One region of the Streptomyces sp. NBC_01320 genome, then DNA from elsewhere that is predicted to be linked to it. Evidence: riboswitches for the same ligand, from Rfam matches in the RefSeq annotation. Region 1 holds a riboswitch; the other holds the start of a gene.
The links. Region 1 has a riboswitch for glycine ahead of gcvT (glycine cleavage system aminomethyltransferase GcvT). Riboswitches for the same ligand answer to the same signal wherever they lie in the genome.
Positions count from the first base shown of each region.

Region 2: linked by a shared signal. The riboswitch ahead of gcvP (aminomethyl-transferring glycine dehydrogenase) and the one ahead of gcvT (glycine cleavage system aminomethyltransferase GcvT) in region 1 are both predicted to bind glycine.

Region 1 is NZ_CP108390.1:4,536,628-4,546,742, reverse strand. Features, by position in the region: gene OG395_RS20470 (L-serine ammonia-lyase) at 333-1,715, opposite strand; gene glyA (serine hydroxymethyltransferase) at 1,872-3,131, opposite strand; gene gcvH (glycine cleavage system protein GcvH) at 3,152-3,529, opposite strand; gene gcvT (glycine cleavage system aminomethyltransferase GcvT) at 3,599-4,714, opposite strand; glycine riboswitch at 4,856-4,953, opposite strand; gene OG395_RS20450 (AAA family ATPase) at 5,112-5,807, shown strand; gene OG395_RS20445 (enhanced serine sensitivity protein SseB) at 5,952-6,722, shown strand; gene OG395_RS20440 (enhanced serine sensitivity protein SseB C-terminal domain-containing protein) at 6,903-7,679, shown strand; gene OG395_RS20435 (hypothetical protein) at 7,835-7,966, opposite strand; gene OG395_RS20430 (ABC transporter permease) at 8,072-9,064, shown strand; gene OG395_RS20425 (ABC transporter substrate-binding protein) at 9,169-10,115, shown strand, end outside.
Region 2 is NZ_CP108390.1:9,141,714-9,151,828, reverse strand. Features, by position in the region: gene gcvP (aminomethyl-transferring glycine dehydrogenase) at 1-1,957, opposite strand, end outside; glycine riboswitch at 2,152-2,249, opposite strand; gene OG395_RS41605 (PRC-barrel domain-containing protein) at 2,351-2,731, shown strand; gene OG395_RS41600 (DNA polymerase IV) at 2,656-4,110, opposite strand; gene OG395_RS41595 (MerR family transcriptional regulator) at 4,167-4,784, opposite strand; gene OG395_RS41590 (bifunctional nuclease family protein) at 4,953-5,426, opposite strand; gene ftsR (transcriptional regulator FtsR) at 5,481-6,224, opposite strand; gene OG395_RS41580 (FHA domain-containing protein) at 6,242-7,015, opposite strand; gene OG395_RS41575 (DUF881 domain-containing protein) at 7,206-7,994, opposite strand; gene OG395_RS41570 (small basic family protein) at 8,000-8,332, opposite strand; gene OG395_RS41565 (DUF881 domain-containing protein) at 8,329-9,249, opposite strand; gene OG395_RS41560 (mannose-1-phosphate guanyltransferase) at 9,348-10,115, opposite strand, start outside.

The sequences.
Region 1 (10,115 bases):
GACCCGACCGGATCGGTTCAGGTCCGATCAGGTCATCTCAGGTGGAGCTTGAGCTGATGGTTGTGCTCCTACGGCCCGCCCCGACATTGTCGGGGCCGCTTACCGCCCGCCATGGAAAGTCGTAGCTGCCTGTGCCACGCATACGTGGGGACCGGCCGCGTTCACGAGGCGCGCAGGCAGTTGCAGGCCGTGCTCGCGGCTGGGACATCCCAGGAACTTTTCAGGGACTTCGACGTCTGTCCCAGGGAGATTCCAGGGACATTACGTTGCGTAAGCAGGGAAGGCCCTGACAGCGCTGAAAGATACGAACGCACTGGTCAGGGCCTGTTCCCTCAGCACTCGATGATGTTCACCGCGAGCCCGCCCCGCGCCGTCTCCTTGTACTTCACGCTCATGTCCGCGCCCGTCTCCTTCATGGTCTTGATGACCTTGTCGAGGGAGACCTTGTGGCTGCCGTCGCCGCGCAGCGCCATCTTCGCCGCGGTGACCGCCTTGACCGCCGCCATGCCGTTGCGCTCGATGCAGGGGATCTGGACGAGACCGCCGACCGGGTCGCAGGTCAGGCCCAGGTTGTGCTCCATGCCGATCTCGGCGGCGTTCTCGACCTGTTCGGCGGAGCCGCCGAGGACCTCGGCGAGTGCTCCCGCGGCCATCGAGCAGGCGGAGCCGACCTCGCCCTGGCAGCCGACCTCAGCGCCGGAGATCGAGGCGTTCTCCTTGAACAGCATGCCGATGGCACCGGCCGCGAGGAGGAAGCGGACGACGCTGTCCTCCTTCTCGGCCTCGGTGGCGCCACCCGCGGCGAAGTTCATGTAGTAGTGCAGCACGGCAGGGATGATGCCGGCTGCGCCGTTGGTGGGGGCGGTGACGACGCGGCCACCCGCGGCGTTCTCCTCGTTGACCGCCATCGCGTAGAGGGTGATCCACTCCATCGAGTGGGCCTGCGGGTCGCCCTCGGCGCGCAGCTGGCGTGCGGTGTTCGCGGCGCGGCGGCGGACCTTCAGGCCACCGGGGAGGATGCCCTCGCGGGCCATTCCGCGCGACACGCATGCCTGCATGACCCGCCAGATGTCCAGCAGACCGGAGCGGATCTCCTCCTCCGTCCGCCAGGCCCGCTCGTTCTCCAGCATGAGGGAGGAGATCGACAGGCCGGTGTCGCGGGAGAGCCCCAGCAGTTCGTCGCCGGTGCGGAAGGGGTGCTTCAGGACGGTGTCGTCGAGAACGATCCGGTCCTCGCCCACCGCGTCCTCGTCGACGACGAAGCCGCCGCCGACGGAGTAGTAGGTCTTCTCCAGCAGCGGGGCGCCGTCGCGGTCGAACGCGAAGATCGTCATGCCGTTGGCGTGGTACGGGAGCGCCTTGCGGCGGTGCAGGACCAGCTGCTCGTCGGCGTCGAAGTCGATCTCGTGCATGCCCAGCAGGTTGAGCCGGCCCGAGGAGCGGATCGCGGCCACCCGGTCGTCGGCGGACTCCACGTCGACGGTACGGGGGGACTCGCCCTCCAGACCGAGCAGGACGGCCTTGGGCGTGCCGTGGCCGTGGCCCGTGGCGCCGAGCGAGCCGAACAGCTCGGCGCGTATGGAAGCGGTGTGGGCGAGCAGGCCCTCGTTCTTCAGGCGGCGCGCGAACATACGGGCCGCGCGCATCGGGCCGACCGTATGGGAGCTGGACGGGCCGATGCCGATCGAGAACAGGTCGAAGACCGAGATGGCCACGGTGTGACTCCTAAGGGGTTGGTAGACGCCGTTGTCTGCCGGGTGGTGCGGTACGGACCGGTCGGTCCGAAGAGCAGCGGGACAAGGGTTGGGGCACCGCGCTCACTGTCCAGTGTGCGCGGTGCCCCGCCCCAAACGTGCGAAAAGTGACCCGGACTACTTCAGGCCGGGGTACAGCGGGAACTTCTCGGCCAGCGCGATCACGCGGGCCTTGAGGTCGTCGGCGTCGTACGACGGCTTGAGGGCCGACGCGATGATCTCGGCGACCTCGGTGAAGTCCTCGGCCTGGAAGCCGCGGGTGGCCAGGGCCGGCGTGCCGATCCGCAGACCCGAGGTGACCATCGGCGGCCGCGGGTCGTTCGGGATGGCGTTCCGGTTGACCGTGATGCCGAGCTCGTGGAGCCGGTCCTCGGCCTGCTGGCCGTCCAGCTCCGAGTTGCGCAGGTCGACGAGGACCAGGTGCACGTCCGTACCGCCGGAGAGGACGGAGACGCCTACCTCGGTGACGTCCGGCTGGACCAGACGCTCGGCGAGGATGCGGGCGCCGTCCAGGGTGCGCTGCTGGCGCTCCTTGAACTCGTCGGTCGCCGCGACCTTGAACGAGACCGCCTTGGCCGCGATCACGTGCTCCAGCGGACCACCCTGCTGACCGGGGAAGACGGCAGAGTTGATCTTCTTGGCGAGCTCCTGCGTCGACAGGATGACGCCACCGCGCGGACCGCCGAGGGTCTTGTGCGTGGTGGTCGTGACGACGTGGGCGTGCGGTACCGGGTTCGGGTGCAGACCCGCGGCCACCAGGCCCGCGAAGTGCGCCATGTCGACCATCAGGTACGCGCCGACCTCGTCCGCGATGCGGCGGAAGGCGGCGAAGTCCAGCTGACGGGGGTACGCGGACCAGCCGGCGACGATCAGCTTCGGCTTGGACTCCTTGGCCAGGCGCTCGACCTCGGCCATGTCCACGACGCCGGTCTCGTCGACGTGGTACGGGACCACGTGGTAGAGCTTGCCGGAGAAGTTGATCTTCATTCCGTGGGTCAGGTGACCGCCGTGGGCCAGGTTCAGACCCATGATCGTGTCGCCCGGCTTCAGCAGCGCGAACATCGCGGCGGCGTTGGCCTGCGCACCCGAGTGGGGCTGGACGTTGGCGGCCTCGGCGCCGAACAGCGCCTTGATCCGGTCGATGGCGATCTGCTCGACCACGTCGACGTGCTCGCAGCCGCCGTAGTAGCGGCGGCCCGGGTAGCCCTCGGCGTACTTGTTGGTGAGGACGGAGCCCTGGGCCTCCATGACCGCGACCGGAGCGAAGTTCTCCGAGGCGATCATTTCGAGGGTGGACTGCTGACGGTGGAGCTCGGCGTCGACGGCGGCGGCGACGTCCGGGTCCAGCTCGTGGAGGGAGGAGTTGAGAAGCGACATCAGGTGGTCCCTTGGAGTCTTTAGTTGCCGGAGAACTCGGTGTACTCGTCGGCGGAGAGCAGGTCCTTCGGCTCCTCCGCGACGCGTACCTTGAACAGCCAGCCGCCCTCGAAGGGAGCGGAGTTCACCAGCGACGGGTCGTCCACGACGTCCTGGTTGGAGGCGGTGACCTCGCCGGTCACCGGCGAGTACAGGTCGCTGACGGACTTGGTCGACTCGAGCTCGCCGCAGGTCTCGCCCGCGGTCACCGTGTCACCGACCTCCGGGAGCTGGGCGTAGACGACGTCACCGAGCGCGTTGGCCGCGAACTCGGTGATGCCGACCGTGGCCACACCGTCCTCGAGGGCCGACAGCCACTCGTGCTCCTTGCTGTAACGCAGCTGCTGGGGGTTGCTCATGACCTGAATTCTCCTGTACGCGGGGGAGTGCTGATGAACGGTGGTCTTACGGTGTGAGACGCGACTGCGTCACTTCTGGCGCTTGTAGAACGGCAGGGCGACGACCTCGTACGGTTCGTGGCTGCCCCGGATGTCCACTCCGACGCCTGTGGTCCCGGGCGCGGCGTGCAGGGCGTCCACGTACGCGATGGCGATCGGCTTGCCGAGCGTCGGCGACGGGGCGCCGGAGGTGACCTCGCCGATGACCTGGCCCTCGGCGACAACGGGGTAGCCGGCGCGCGGCACCCGGCGGCCCTCGGCGATCAGGCCGACGAGCTTGCGCGGCGGGGCGGTCTCGGCGCGCTCGGCGGCGGCCTCCAGGGCCTTGCGGCCGACGAAGTCGCCCTCCTTCTCGAACTTCACGACCCGGCCGAGACCGGCGTCGAACGGGGTCAGCTCGGTCGTCAGCTCGTGCCCGTACAGCGGCATGCCCGCCTCCAGGCGCAGCGTGTCGCGGCAGGACAGACCGCACGGGATCAGGCCACGGGAGGCGCCCGCCGCCGTGAGGGCCTGCCAGAGCTGCTCGGCGTGCTCGGGGGCGACGAACAACTCGAAGCCGTCCTCGCCGGTGTAACCGGTACGGGCGATCAGCGCGGGCACACCGGCGACGGTGCCGGGCAGACCCGCGTAGTACTTCAGACCCTCCAGGTCGGCGTCGGTGACCGAGGCCAGGATGGCGGGGGACTCGGGGCCCTGGACGGCGAGCAGCGCGTACGCGTCGCGGTCGTCGCGCACCTCGGCGTCGAACCCGTCGACGCGGGCGGTCAGCGCGTCCAGCACGATCTGGGCGTTCCCGGCGTTGGCGACGACCATGTACTCGGTCTCGCCCAGCCGGTAGACGATCAGGTCGTCCAGGATGCCGCCGTCCTCGGCGCAGATCATCGTGTAGCGGGCGCGGCCGACGGCGACGGTGCCGATGTTGCCGACCAGCGCGAAGTTCAGGAACGCCGCGGCCTGCGGACCGGTGACGGTGATCTCACCCATGTGCGACAGGTCGAAGAGACCCGCCTTCGTGCGCACCGCGTTGTGTTCGTCGCGCTCACTGGCGTACCGCAGCGGCATGTCCCAGCCGGCGAAGTCGGTCATGGTCGCGCCCAGCGAGCGATGCAGGGCGTCGAGGGCGGTGAGACGGGGGGCGTTGCTCATAGGTGTGGCTCCCAGGGCATGGCGACGATGACGATCCCTCCCCATCTGTCATCGGAACCTGAGAGGTTCGCCGAGAGACCCCCGGGGGGTTCGGCTTGCACCTTGGGTGGAGCCGCCGGGCGACTCGCTTTTCAGATCTGCCTCATCCACGCGGTACGGGGCCTGAGAGATTCAAGGGAGGATCTTGCTCCTTCGGCGCCCGGCACACACTGTGGCCGGAGCTCTCCCGCGCGGATTCAAGCGGCCTTTATGCAGTTGGCCGGGTCATCATTGCACGCATTGCGGAAGAGTGGGGCGTCGGTACCCCATGCACGGGACGAGTAGTGGGACGGTTGTCTCGCATTACCTTTTCTTTACACTTCTTGGGCAGACGTGGGTGACCCGACAGGGGAGGGCGATGACGTTGCAGCGGTACGCGACGACCGCGGGGGTCGCGCACGGCGCGATGCACGCGCAGCCGGGCGCACCCGCCCGGGAATTGCCGGGCACGCACGCGCCCGTCGTGCGGGACCTGCGCGAGCGCGCCGGGCGCAGCCCGCGCGGGCTCCATTTCGAGGCGGGCGATGTGGTGGTGGTCTCCGGGCTGCCGGGAGGCGGAAAGTCGACACTGATCCGGCGGGCGGTGGCCGCACGGGCCATCGACTCCCAGGACACCCGGGACCGCTGGGCGCAGCGGGTGCCCCGCTTACTCCCGTACGCCCTCTACCGCCCGCTGGTCCGCGTCGCCCACTACTGGGGGCTGTGGCGGACGCTGCGCTCCGGTGAGTCCGTCGTCGTCCATGACTGCGGGACCCAGACATGGGTGCGGGGCTGGCTGGCCCGGCACGCACGGCGCCGCGCCCGCACGCTGCATCTCGTGCTGCTCGACGTCACCCCGCAGGAGGCCAGGGAGGGCCAGCGCGAGCGTGGGCGCGGAGTCTCCGGATACGCCTTCGCCCGGCACCGCAGGGCCGTCGGCCGGCTGCTGCGGGACACCGAGGCGGGCGCCCTGCCGCTCGGCTGCTCCTCGGCGGTCCTGCTGGACCGGGAGGCGGCCGGGATGCTGGCGCGGATCACGTTCGCCGACGCCCAGGGGATGACGGGAAAGCCCTGAGGGTCCTTCTCTACGGATCGGGCCCCCGCGCCCGGCATGATCCGCAAGAGAGGCCCTGGCGCCCCCGGTCGTCCGTCAGCGCGGAGGGGCGCGCCGGAGTTACTGTTCTGCGGCAAGGCATGGGTGAGAAGGGGAAGCAGCGCAGTGGACATTCCGGCACCGGTCCAGAACCATCCGCAGAGCGGATGGCCGGCCAATGAGCTCGAAGAGGTGCTGGTTGCCTCGCTGGGCAGCCCGGAGGCGGGCGGCAGGCTCGTCGAAGTGCTCGGCCGCAGTCACCTCTGGGTGCCGCTTCCCAACGGTGGGGGCCCCGATGCCCCGTCGCTCGACCTGCCGACGGTGGAGATCGAGGACGCTCCGTACGTCCCCGTCTTCAGCTCCGAACAGCAGTTCCTGCAGTGCGTCGGTACCCATATGTCCTTCACCGTGGCGCCCGCCGTCGAATTCGCCCGCGGGCTGCCCCCGCAGCTCGGCATCGCGGTCAACCCGGGCGGCGCTGTCGGCATGCCGCTGCCGCCGCCCGCCGTCGCCGAGCTCTGCCGTGCCGGACGCACCTCGCTGGACGGGCCGGCCACCGGCGGCCGGGTCCGGCTGTACGAGCCGGACTGGCAGGAGGAGCCCGTCGACTTCCTCGCGGCCGCGGCCGGGGAATTCGAGGAGAGCGGCGTCGTGCGCACCGCGCGCCGCACACTGGCCAGCATCGAGGGCGGCGATCCCGTTCTCTTCATAGGCGTCGAGTTCTCCACCTGGGACGGCGCGGGGCGCAACGCCCCGATGGACGCCCTGGGCCGCGCACTGGGCCGCGTCGAGGTGCCCTGGCCGGTCAATCTGGTCCTGCTCGACGTGGCACACGATCCGGTCGCCGACTGGATGCGGGCCAGGATCCGGCCTTTTTACCAGCGCGAGGGGCACTAGAGCGCGGAGTCCCCGACTCCGGGGAGGGCGGACGCGACACCGTCAACCTGTGGCGTCAAGTCGGTGTCAGGGGTGCCGCATAAGCTGGTTTGATGGCTAGTGCCTCGGCCACCGAGCCGCACCCGCGTGCCCCGGGAGCGGCAGGCCGACACAGTGGATCGAAGAGGGGCGGGACCCAGGGTGAGTGCGTCAGGCACCGCGGCGGCCGGGCAGGTCGAGCACATGCTGCGCCAAGTGACGCCCGGGCGCTACGACGCGTACGAGGCACTGCTCCGGGCGCTCGCCGGCGACCGGATCTGGATGCTGCTCTGGCACGGCCGGGCGGGCTCGCCCGACGCCCAGTACGGGAACATGGAGGTCGACGGGCTGGGCTACGCGCCCTGTGTGACCTCCGCCCAGGAACTCTCGGCCAGCGGCTGGAACCGGGCCCATGAAGTAGTCACCGGACTCGACATCGCCCGCGCTCTCTTCCCGGACCGCTGGGGCATCTGGCTCAACCCGCACGCCCCCGGTGGCGGCGTCGGCATCCCGTGGCTGGATCTGCGCCGTATCGCCACCGGCCTCGACCGGATGCCCGCGGGACCGCTCCGGCTCGCCGAGCCGGCCATCGAGATCCCGCAGTTCTACGCCCTGCTCTCGCAGAACGCCCATCACACCCCCGCGATCCGCTCCCTGCGCCGGGCCTGGGTGCAGCCCGCACTCGGGGTGCCGTACCTCGCCATCGGTCTCGATCTCTACGACACGAGCCAGACCTCCGTCGACGCGGTACGCGCGATGATGCAGCAGTCGATCGGCGCGGTCCCGGACGGGCTGCCCGTCTCCACCGTCGCGATGTCCGACGAGTACGACCCGGTCGCGATGTGGCTCCGCGCCAACGCCCGCCCGTTCTACGACCGCGAGGCGCACGTCGCGCCCGCTCCCGCCGTGGGTTACGGCTACCCCCCGGTTCACGGCTGACCGGCCCGGACGCCTGTCAATTAACGCCAGGATGAACCCTGTTGGGGTACCTGTCCGATCTGGGCGAAGAGTGCCGACTTGGTTCGCTGGGACGATCACGGCGTCCGGATAACGGAAGCTGACTGGTCACATCACGGTTGCGCATCCATTCCCCATCAGGGCTGGCGGGTGATCCGCGACGCGTTGAAGACTCCCCGGAACAAGAAGCGTTCGGCGCCCTGCGCGACCTGCGGCTTCTGGTTGGACCAGTTGAACTGCTCCACTCGCACCACCTGCTTCTTCCGCACCACCCGCACCAAACGTGCGACTTGCACCTGTGATGTGAACAAGCCGCTACAGCGGCGGGCACGGGCCGGCCACAGTCGGTCGAGCCGAGAGGGGTCCCCACAACGATGACGGCACCACTGCATGACAGCGCGGCCGAGACAGCGACCGTCGATGTCACGGCCGATGTCCCGGCCAAGGACATCGAAGGCCGCTCGCCAGGACGTATCGCCTGGACACGGCTGAAGCGCGACAAGGTGGCGCTCGCCGGCGGTGTGGTCGTGCTCCTGCTGATTCTGATCGCGGTGTTCGCACCCCTGATCGTGAATCTCCTCGGCCACCCGCCGAACGACTTCCACGAGGATCTGCTCGACCCGGACCTCGGCATCCCCAAGGGCTCCTTCGGCGGGATGAATTCGGACTACCTGCTGGGTGTCGAACCCACCAACGGTCGCGATGTGTTCAGCCGCATCGTCTACGGCGCGCGCATCTCGCTCCTGGTGGCTTTCCTTGCCGCGGTGGTCTCCGTGGTCATCGGCAGCATCCTCGGCTCGGTGGCCGGCTTCTTCGGCGGCTGGGTCGACGCACTCATCAGCCGGCTGATGGACCTGCTGCTCGCGTTCCCGCAGCTGCTGTTCACCATCGCTCTCGTCTCCGTCGTGCCCAACTCCCTCTGGGGGCTCACCGGTTCGGGCGTCAGGATGGGCGTGCTGATCGTGGTGATCGGCTTCTTCGGCTGGCCCTATATCGGCCGTATCGTCCGAGGGCAGACGATGTCCCTGCGCGAGCGGGAGTACGTCGAGGCGGCACGCAGCCTGGGCGCCGGGCGGGGCTACATCCTCTTCAAGGAGTTGCTGCCCAACCTGGTCGCGCCGATCCTCGTCTACTCGACGCTGATCATTCCGACCAACATCCTCAGCGAGGCCGCGCTCAGCTTCCTGGGCGCGGGTGTGAAGCCGCCGACCGCCTCGTGGGGCAAGATGCTCTCCGACGCGATCAACACCTACCAGGCGGACCCGACATACATGGTGGTCCCGGGACTCGCGATCTTCATCACCGTTCTGGCATTCAACCTCTTCGGCGACGGGCTGCGGGACGCCCTCGACCCGAAGGGCAGCTGAGCCGACCCCAAAGGTCTCCGGCGCGAGCCGGTGGGCACTCGATCGACCGTCGGGCGCGGACTGCGTACCCACGGGCCACACCACATCACGGAGGTTGCAAGACAGTGAATCGCTCACGGAAGGCAGTTGCGCTCACGGCCCTCGCGGCCGCGGTGGCGCTGACCGCAACCGCTTGTGGCGGAGGGGGCAGCAACAACAAGTCCTCCTCGAACCAGGGTGCCGGTTACGACGCGGCCACCAAGGGCAAGGTCATCAACGCGTCCGACAAGAAGGGCGGCACGCTGAAGCTGATGTCCCCTCAGGACGTCGACTTCCTGGACCCGGCCCGTGCCTACTACGGCTTCGTCTGGAACATGCAGCGGCTGTACATCCGCCAGCTGCTCGCGTACGACTCGAAGCCCGGTGAGGCCGGCACCAAGCTGGTCCCCGACCTCGCCGAGTCGCTGCCGACACTGAGCAACGGCGGCAAGACGTACACCTTCAAGCTGAAGGCCGGTGTCAAGTTCGAGGACGGCACGCCGATCACCTCGAAGGACATCAAGTACGGCATCGAGCGCGTCTTCGCGCAGGACGTCCTCTCCGGCGGTCCGACCTACCTGATCGACCTCCTCGACCAGGGCCAGAAGTACCCCGGCCCCTACAAGGACAAGGACCCCAACAAGCTGGGTCTGAAGTCGGTCCAGACGCCGGACGACCAGACGATCGTCTTCAACCTGGCGAAGCCGAACTCGGACTTCTCGTACCTGATGGCCATGGCCGACTCCTCGCCGGTGCCGGCGGCCAAGGACGACGGCGCGAAGTACACGAACCACCCGGTCGCGACCGGTCCTTACAAGGTCCAGTCCTTCGCCGCCGGCAAGGAGACGGTCTTCGTCCGGAACCTCAACTGGGACCCGAAGACCGACCCGATCCGCAAGGGTCTGCCGGACAAGGTCACCTTCACCGTGACCTCGAACCCGGACGACATGGACGCGCGTCTACTCTCGGGCGACGTCGACTACGCGGTCGACGGCACCGGTGTCCAGCAGGCCGCCAAGATCAAGATCCTGCA
Region 2 (10,115 bases), 4.6 Mb from region 1:
TGATCATGAGCACGGCGAGTTCGTCGCGGTGCTTCTCGATCTTGGCGCGGAGGTCCTCGACGTCGACCTCACCGTCGTCGGCGGTCTTCACCACGACGACCTTCATGCCCGCCATCACGGCGCTCGCGGCGTTGGTGCCGTGCGCGGAGGACGGAATGAGGCAGACGGTCCGCTGCTCGTCGCCGTTGGCCCGGTGGTACGCACGCACGGCCAGCAGGCCCGCGAACTCGCCCTGCGAGCCCGCGTTCGGCTGGATGGAGACCGCGTCGTAGCCGGTGACCTCGGCGAGCCGCTCCTCCAGCTCACGGATCAGCGTGAGGTAACCCTCCGCCTGCTCGGCCGGCGCGAACGGGTGCAGCGCGCCGAACTCGGGCCAGGTGATCGACTCCATCTCGGTGGTCGCGTTCAGCTTCATGGTGCAGGAGCCGAGCGGGATCATGCCGCGGTCCAGCGCGTAGTCACGGTCGGCGAGCTTGCGCAGGTAGCGCAGCATCGCGGTCTCGGAGCGGTGCTGGTGGAAGACCGGGTGGGTGAGGATCGCGTCGGTACGCAGCAGGGATTCGGGCAGTGCGTCGGCGGCAGCGGCGTCCAGCGCCTCGATGTCACCGTCGGCGCCGAAGGCGGCCCAGACGGCGGCGAGCTGCGCACGCGTGGTGGTCTCGTCGCAGGCGAGGGAGACCCGGTCGGCATCGACAAGACGCAGGTTGACCCCGCGGTCGCGGGCGTCGGCCACGACATCCGCCGCCTTGCCGGGGACACGCACGGTGAGCGTGTCGAAGTAGACGCCGGTCTCGACGTCGGCCCCGGCCGCGCGCAGTCCCTCGGCCAGGATCGTGGCGTAGCGGTGAGTGCGCTGCGCGATCGTCCGCAAGCCGTCGGGACCGTGGTAGACCGCGTACATCCCGGCCATCACGGCGAGCAGCACCTGCGCGGTACAGATGTTGCTGGTGGCCTTCTCGCGACGGATGTGCTGCTCGCGGGTCTGCAGGGCGAGGCGGTACGCCTTGTTGCCGTCCACGTCGACGGAGACACCGACGAGGCGGCCGGGCAGGCTGCGGGCGAACTTCTCGCGTACGGCCATGAAGCCGGCGTGCGGTCCGCCGAAGCCCATCGGCACACCGAAGCGCTGCGTGGTGCCGACGGCGATGTCCGCGCCGAGGTCGCCGGGCGAGGTCAGCAAGGTCAGGGCGAGCAGGTCGGCGGCAACGGTGACGATCGCGCCGAGCTCGTGGGCCTGCTCGATGACGGGCTTGATGTCGCGGACGGCGCCGGAGGCACCCGGGTACTGGAGCAGTACACCGAAGACACCGCGCTCGGCGATCTCGGCGGGGATACCCGCGGCGAGATCGGCGACGACGACCTCGACACCGGTCGGCTCGGCGCGGGTCTCGATCACGGCGATGGTCTGGGGCAGGGTGTCGGAGTCGACCAGGAAGACGCCGTCCTTGACCTTGCCGACACGTCGGGCGAGCGCCATGGCCTCGGCGGCGGCGGTGCCCTCGTCGAGCAGCGAGGCGCCGGAGGTGGGCAGCCCGGTCAGCTCGGCAACCATCGTCTGGAAGTTGAGGAGCGCCTCCAGGCGGCCCTGCGAGATCTCCGGCTGGTACGGCGTGTAGGCCGTGTACCAGGCGGGATTCTCCATGACGTTGCGGAGGATCACCGGCGGCGTGAACGTGCCGTAGTAGCCGAGCCCGATCATCGGGGCGAGCACCTGGTTGCGGTCGGCAAGGGTGCGCAGCTCGGCCAGGACCTCGGCCTCGGTACGGGCCGACGGCAGGTGCAGCGCCTCCGCACTCTTGATCACATCAGGCACTGCGGCCGCGGTGAGGTCGTCGAGCGAGCCGTAACCGACCTGGGCGAGCATCTTCGCCTGCGCCTCGGCATCGGGGCCGATGTGGCGCTGCTCGAAGGGGATGCCCTGCTCCAGTTGGGAGAGCGGAGTGCGACGGGGGGTCATGGTGGAGGCCTCCTGGTCTGTCACGACCTGCGAGGGGCACCACGGCGCGGGTGCCCGGACGGCCTCCCCCTCTGTCATCTCAACCTGAGAGCTTCACCGGTGCGCCCTGAGGCGTACCGGCTTTCACCGTCGGTGAGGGAGGGATCCGTCCCGGCTGCTGCCGCAACGAAACCCGCCCTGCTTTCCAGAGTGACCTCGTCCGTGCGGTACGGGGGCCTGAGAGATTCCGGGGAGGATTTGCTCCTTCGGCGCCTGCCGGATGTGCTCCGGAAGACTCTCCCGCACGGGGTCAGCAGCCATCACCAGCCTACCAGCGGGGCTCGCGACGGAATTCTCAAGTGGCCGACAGCCCGAATCTGCACTTTCGTAGACCCTGTGGAGTAGCCGCGACCAATGGGAGGGACCGTGCAGACCGACATCGATCCGCGCAACCTGATCGGGCGCAAGGCATTCGACCGCAAGGGCACCAAGATCGGAACTGTGGACGAGGTGTATCTCGACGACGCGACCGGCATACCCGAGTGGGCGGCCGTGCGTACCGGACTGTTCAGCAGGGACGCCTTCGTGCCGCTTGAGCCCAGCGAATTCGTCGACGACGTGCTTCGGATCCCCTTCGACCGTGCGCTGATCAAGGACGCACCCGACTTCGGCGTGGGCCGCCATCTCTCGCCGGAACAGGAGCTTCAGCTCTACCGGCACTACGGCCTGGACTCACCGCCCGACGAGCCGGGCCCGGACCGGGATTTCGGCAGCCTGGCCGGCCAGGACGAGTAATCCACCGGATCACGCACCAGCGGGAGCGGATCGGCCGGCTGCAGCTCCGGATCGTCGACACGGAACGTCCGCACCCGGCCGGGCGGTGACTCGGGTTCCTCGAACCGCACGGTCACCCGGCCCACCCCACTGCCCTGCACCCAGCCGTGGCCGTAGGTGTCATGGCATACGTCGTGCCCGGCGGGCCAGCGCCGGGCCGCGAGCTGTTCGGCGGTCTCCTGCTCCTGCGCCCCGTCCGTCGGCTCGTCCCCGTGGCCGCCCGCGTCCTGTTCCTCACGGGCCGGGACCTCGGGCGCGGCCTGCTCACCGGCTGCCTGGGCGAAGAGATCCTCCTGCGTGTAGTCGGCGAGCCCCGTGACGCCCACCCCGAGCAGCCGCACCCCTCCGGTGGTGTCCACAGCCTCCAGGAGCCGTGCAGCGGCCTCTCTGACCACTGTGGGGTCGTCCGTCGGCCCCCGGAGCGTCTCGGACCGCGTGAGCGTCGAGAAGTCGTATCTGCGCACCTTCAGCACCACGGTGCGTCCCGAGCGCTCCGCGGCCCGCAGCCGCTGGACACAACGGTCCGCCAGGCGCTCGACCTCCGTCCTGACCCGGACCCGGTCGTGCAGATCCATGTCGAAGGTGTCCTCGACCGACACCGACTTGGCGTCGCGCTCGGCCACGACGGGGCGGTCGTCGTACCCGAGAGCCATGCGATGGAGCGCGACGCCGTGCGCCTTCCCCAGCAGTCGTACGAGCTCCGCCTCGCCGGCCGTGGCCAGGTCGTCGACCGTGGTCATCCCGGCCCGCCGCAGATGGTCCCCGGTGGCGGGGCCCACGCCGGGCAGGATCCGTACGGACATCGGGGCGAGCAGATCCCGCTCAGTGCCCGGCTCGATGACCAGCAGCCCGTTCGGTTTCGCCTCCTCCGAGGCGATCTTGGCCAGCATCTTGGAACCCGCGAGGCCCACCGAGCCGGTGAGCCCGGTGACGGCTCTGATGGCGTCGCGCAGCTGCTCGCCGATGGCCCGCGCCGAGGCGGTGTCGTCGGCAGTCCCACCGGCCTCCAGATCGACGAACGCCTCGTCCAGGCTGAGCGGCTCCACCAGTGGTGACAGCTGCCCCAGCAACCCCATCACCTGGTCGCTCACCGTCCGGTACAGGGTGAAGCGGGGCACCAGGTAGGCGGCATTGGGCGCCAGCCGCCGGGCCTGCGCGGTCGGCATCGCCGAGTGCACCCCGAAGCGCCGCGCCTCGTAGGACGCGGTGGCGACGACCCCGCGGGGGCCCAGCCCGCCGACCACGACCGGTTTGCCGCGCAGGCTCGGTTTCGCCGCCTGCTCGGCCGAGGCGTAGAAGGCATCCATGTCCAGATGCAGGATGGTGGGCGCGGCTCTCACATCAACCGATGCTGCCCTACGGCACTGACAATCGCCGCGCCCCGCTCCGCGGCCCGTCAGACGGCGCGGTTGCGCCGCCGCGCGAGCTCGTCGGTGGGGTTGTGGCCGATCAGCGTCTCGCCCGTGTCCACTCGCTCGCCGTGCAACTGCGACAGGGCGGCGTCGACATCCCTCCAGACCACGCCGACGGCGATGCCGAAGACCCCTTGGCCCCCCTGGAGCAGATCCACGACCTCGTCGGGCGAGGAGCACTCGTAGACGGTCGCGCCGTCGCTCATGAGCGTCATCCGCTCAAGATCCTGGAACCCCCGGGCCCGCAGATGCTGGACCGTGGTGCGGATGTTCTGCAGGGCGACGCCCGTGTCGAGGAAGCGCTTCACGATCTTCAGCAGGACAACGTCCCTGAAGCTGTAGAGGCGCTGCGTGCCCGATCCGTAGGCCGGCCGCACGCTCGGCTCGACGAGCCCGGTGCGCGCCCAGTAGTCGAGCTGCCGATAGGTGATCCCCGCCGCCGCGCACGCCGTCGGCCCGCGATAGCCGATGTCGCCGACCGCTGCCGCCCCGTCCCCCGCCATCGCCGCCGGTTGAACCGGTTGCCTGATGGTGTGGTCGGCTGTACTTCCGTGCTGCCGGTAGGGCCCACCCGCTGCCGTACCGTCGCCGCTGCTTCTCACGCCGACCTCCGTCCTTGACCTGCCATCTCGAAGGTAGGCAGTCGCTCGGGGTGCGTCAACGATCGCCACACTCGGCACGCCGAGTGATAATCACCCTGAGGGTGGTTTGCCGTGTCCCGTTCCCGGGAAAGGCTTGTCGAATGCGCTGACGGCGACCCTGCTGGACGGTCACTGACTGTTGGTACCGAAGTCCTCCGGCGAGATCTGGTCGAGGAACTCCCGGAACTTCTCGACCTCGTCCTCCTGCTCGTCGGGGATGGAGATCCCCGCGTCGTCGAGCACCCCGTCACTGCCGTAGATCGGCGTGCCGGTGCGCAGCGCGAGCGCTATGGCGTCGGACGGCCGCGCGCTCACCTCGACCCCGCCGGCGAAGACCAGCTCCGCGTAGAAGACCCCTTCCCTGAGGTCCGTGATGCGGACCTCGGTGAGTTCCTGGCCCAGGGCCTCGAGCACATCCTTGAAGAGATCATGGGTCAGTGGCCTGGCCGGAGCCATGCCCTGCTGGGCAAAGGCGATCGCGGTCGCCTCACCAGGACCGATCCAAATGGGGAGGTACCGGTCGCCTCCCACTTCACGCAGGAGAACGATCGGTTGGTTGGAGGGCATTTCCACCCGGACACCCACAACGTCGAGCTCGTTCACACAGCAACCCTAGGACGTGCTCGGCAGGTTTGGGTAGTCGGGCTCCCACGCGACTCAGTGGAGCCGGATCCGCAGAGCGGTCTGCACAAGGGCCGAATGAAGCCGTACGGAGAGCTCCGCGAGCTCCTTCGCCTTGGCCTCCGCATGGGCTCTGGTCTGCGGATTCCGATGTCGGCGCAAGGGCGCGACCACCTGCTCGATCAGACCGGCCTCGCGTTCCGCAGCCCCGCGCATCGCCCGCAGATGACGCGGTTCCAGACCGAATCGACCCAGATCCGCCACAAGTTTGGCAACGGTCACCGTCTCGGCGTCGTAGCCACCCTCCGTCGTCGGAGCGATCAGCCCGTACGCCTCCCACTCCTCGAGCTCGCTCTCGGTGACCTCGGCGGCGGCCAGGAGCTCCGCACGCCCGATCCGGGCCGCGGTGGCCCGCCAGGACTCGCCGTCCCAGGAACCGTCGGTCAGGTCCCGCGGACCGCCCGCGGCCGGCAGGGACACCTGCTCGCCGCGGGCCAGGGCGTCCAGGTGCTCGCGGATGACCTTGAGCGGAAGATAGTGGTCCCGCTGCATCCGCAGCACCTGCGCCAGCCGCTCAACGTCTTCGGGGCGGAATTTGCGGTAGCCGGAGGGGGTCCGCTGCGGCTCGACGAGCCCCTCGGCCTCCAGGAAGCGAATCTTGGAGATGGTGACTTCGGGAAATTCGTCCCGCAGCTGCAGGAGCACCGTGCCGATGCTCATGGCCCGGTCGTCGGCGGTGGCGGTGCCGTGACCGGCACCGCCCGTCGGTGTTCTCAGCATGGACCTTCCCTGACGGGTCAGATGCCCCGCTGGCTTGCGTAGAAGACCAGCCGGTACTTCCCGATCTGCACTTCGTCGCCGTTGGACAGCGCGACGGAGTCGATGCGCTCACGATTGACGTACGTGCCGTTGAGGCTGCCGACATCCCCGACCGTGAAGCTGCCGTCGGAGTTCCGGCGGAACTCCACGTGACGGCGGGAGACCGTCACGTCATCGAGGAAGATGTCGCTCTGCGGGTGGCGGCCGGCCGTGGTCAGCTCGCTGTCCAGCAGGAAGCGGCTGCCGGAGTTCGGACCGCGGCGCACCACCAGGAGCGCCGAGCCGAGCGGCAGGGCGTCGACGGCGGCCTGGGCCTCCGGTGAGAGGTAGGGCACGGACGTCTGGCCCGTCGCCTCCGCCTCGTACGCCTCAAGACCGGAGATGGAGATGGTCGACGTCGTCTCCGAAGGACGCTCCGCAGACGCGCCTCCACGCAGCGGCGCACCACAGTTGGAACAGAAACGACTGGCCTCGGCGTTGCGATGGCCGCACCTCGTACAGACCGGCATGGACCCAAACCCTCCACCCGTACTTGAGGTTGATGGATCCCCGAAACCTATGCGGCCCGGACCGGCAGGGTCAACAGACGACGCGCCGGTTTCACCCGAAATGTCACCGCCCGGACCCGACACCTCGTCACGGAAGAGCGGGCGATCAGTGCCCTGCTCCTCGGCCTGGCCATGGCGCGGTGCGCGATGACGGGCCGCGTCATCGCGGGCGCTCTTGCCGAACAACTTCGCAAACAACTTCACGGGCGATTCCCCTTGACCGAAACAGACCCGCCCGTGGGGCAGGACGAACCCTGACTGAACACACCTGCCGACCCGGACATCTTCACAACGTCCGTATCCACTCGACAGTTTCCACCACACGCCACCATTACGATGCGGCGACCCCCCGCAACCACTTGCCCGTGTCCTTCGAGCCCCGTGTCCTGCGCCCTCACTGGGATGACGACCGAGCGTAGTCAGGCTGCTCCGCAGGTCGCAAGGCGTCCACGACGATGTCGTCGGCCTGCGCCACATGCACGGTCGCCTGCTCCTTCTCCAGCGTCTGCACGACACCACCGGGGATGTTCAGCGCCGGCTCCAGATCCTGCGGTTTGCCGATCACCTTGAAGACGTACGGCGCGGAGATGGACCGGTCGTCGACCTTGATGGCGCCACCGTCGCCGGAGAAGTACGTATTGGCCACCACCCTCACCCCGTTGACCTCGATCGCCTCCGCCCCGGCCGCTCGCAGCTCCTGGAGGGCGTCGAGCAGCATGTCCGCCTGCACCGCGTCCCCCGGATCGTTGATCGTGAGCGTGATCCCGGGCCCGTGTGCCGCCACGGTGCCCGCGAGGACACCGAGTTGCCGTTCCTTCTCCACGGTCTGCTTACGGGCCTCCTCCGCCTGGTCCGAGCTGTTCTCCAGCTCCGTACGCTGATCGTCCAGACGCTGCTTCTCATCCTCAAGACGCTGCGTACGGTCATCGAGTTCATCGAGAATGCGGACCAGATCCTCCTGGCGGGCACCGCGCAGTGAGCTGTTGTCACTGTTCGACCGCACCTGGATCGCCAGACCCAGCCCCAGGACGAACAGCAGCAGCGCCACGATGAGTTGCGCGCGGGTGACCCGGGGCGGCCACAGCCCGGCGATCAGCCGCTGGCGCCCCGTGAGCTGCTCGGGCATGTCGGCCTGCCGCTCGCCGGTGCGCTCCTGGTCACGGGGAAGCTCTTCGTTGCTCATCGGCCTCAGGCCCGGAAGACGTGCCGGCGGATAGCCGCGGCGTTGGAGAAGATGCGGATACCGAAGACGACGACCACACCGGTGGAGAGCTGCGCTCCGACACCCAGTTTGTCGCCCAGGAACACAATCAGTGCGGCGACGACGACGTTCGAGAGGAACGACACCACGAAGACCTTGTCGACGAAGATGCCGTCGAGCATGGCCCGCAGACCGCCGAAGACTGCATCGAGAGCAGCCACGACAGCGATCGGGAGATAGGGCTCGACCACCGCCGGTACCTCGGGCCGGACCAACAGTCCGACCACGACTCCCACGACGAGGCCCAGTACGGCGATCACGATGTGCCCTTCCCTGTGTCTGCCGCACCACTGCCGGTGTCTGCGGCCTTCGGCTCTGCTGTTCGTACGATGAGGCTGGGCGCAGCCGGGAGGCGCACCTCGTCCTGGACGGACATGCTGGTCCGGATGTCGAAGGTGTCCTTCAGCGCCCTCAGGTACTGGCCGTCGGCACTGTCCTCGAAAGCGGTGCTGAGCCGCTTCCCGTCCCCCACCGCAAGCACCGTGTACGGCGGCACGAGCGGTTTGTTGTCGACCAGTATGGCGTCGCCCGCGGCGCGGATCGCCGACAGGGCCGTCAGCCGCTGCCCGTTGATGGAGATGGCCTCCGCGCCGGACTGCCAGAGGCCGTTGACGACCCGTTGCATGTCCCGGTCGCGCACCCGCCCCGTGTCGGTGAAACCGCTGGTCTCACGCGGTCCGCCGCCGCCCTGGTCGGTGTCCTTGGCATCGTCGACGACGAGTTTCACACCGGGCCCCTTGACGGCGGTCGCCCCGGCGAGCAACGCCACGAGCTGCCCCTGGTCCCCGCCATGCTTTTCCAACGCTTTACGTTGCCGCTCGCCCACGTCGTCACGGGCTTTGTCGACCTGGGACTCGAGCTTGTCGGCCGCCGACGTCTCCTTGTCGATACGTTCGATGAGCTCCTCGCGCTCCTTGGCGAGGACCGGCGCCGATACACGCGCCTCCGCGGCGCCCAGGGTGACGACGAGAGCAGCCAGCACGAGGCCCGCCGCGAGGCCCAGTTTCGCCTTCAGTGTGCGGGGCATGGCCGCACCCCCGTCGGCCTTGCGCTTGGCCGTGGCCTCGGCGTAGCCGTCGTCCAGGCTGTGGTCCATCACATTGGTCAGCAGCGACATGGACGCGTCAGGGCGCGCGGGCGGCGAGGCGGTACTCCGATCGGGGGGCTGCTGCGACATGCCGCACATCGTCGCACGCCGCGACTGCTACCGCCGAATGGCCCCACCCGTGCGCCGGGAGGCGTCTGCACGACACCTCCCGGCGCACCGGCGGCAGGTCACTGACCTGCGCTGTCCACGATCGCCGACCATTCGTCGAGCAGTTCCTGGGCCGAGGCGTCGTCGGGGCCCTCCGCCCACAGATGGGTGACGGCCTCGGCCGGGTCGGGAAGCACCATCACCCAGCGCCCGTCCGCCTCGACGACCCGCACGCCGTCGGTGGTGTCGACGTCACGGTCCCCGGCGGCTTCCACCACGCGACGCATGACCAGTCCCTTGACGGCCCAGGGCGTGGCCAGGTCGCGGCGCAACACGTGCGCCAGGGGAATCCGGGCATCGATCTGGCTGAGCGTGAGCTGCGTCCGCGCAACGAGCCCGAGAAGCCGCACGAAGGCTGCCGAACCGTCGAAGACGCTGCTGAATTCGGGAACGATGAAACCGCCCCGCCCGTCGCCGCCGAAGATGGTGCCTTCCTCGCGTCCCACGCGCGTCAGGTCGTCCGGCGACGTCGTCGTCCATTCCACCTGTGTGCCGTGGTAGGCGGCGACCTGCTCGGCGACCCGCGTCGTGGTCACCGGCAACGCCACCCGGCCGCTGCGCCGCTCCGCGGCCACCAGATCGAGCAGGACCAGAAGGGCTCGATCGTCCTCAACGATCCGGCCCCGCTCGTCGACCAGGGAGAGCCGCTCCCCGACCGGGTCGAAGCGCACTCCGAACGCGGCCCGTGCCGAGGACACGATCTCCCCGAGCCGCACGAGCCCGGAGCGCCGGGTGTCGGCGGACTCCGTGGGCCGTGATTCGTCGAGCCCGGGGTTGATGGTCAGCGC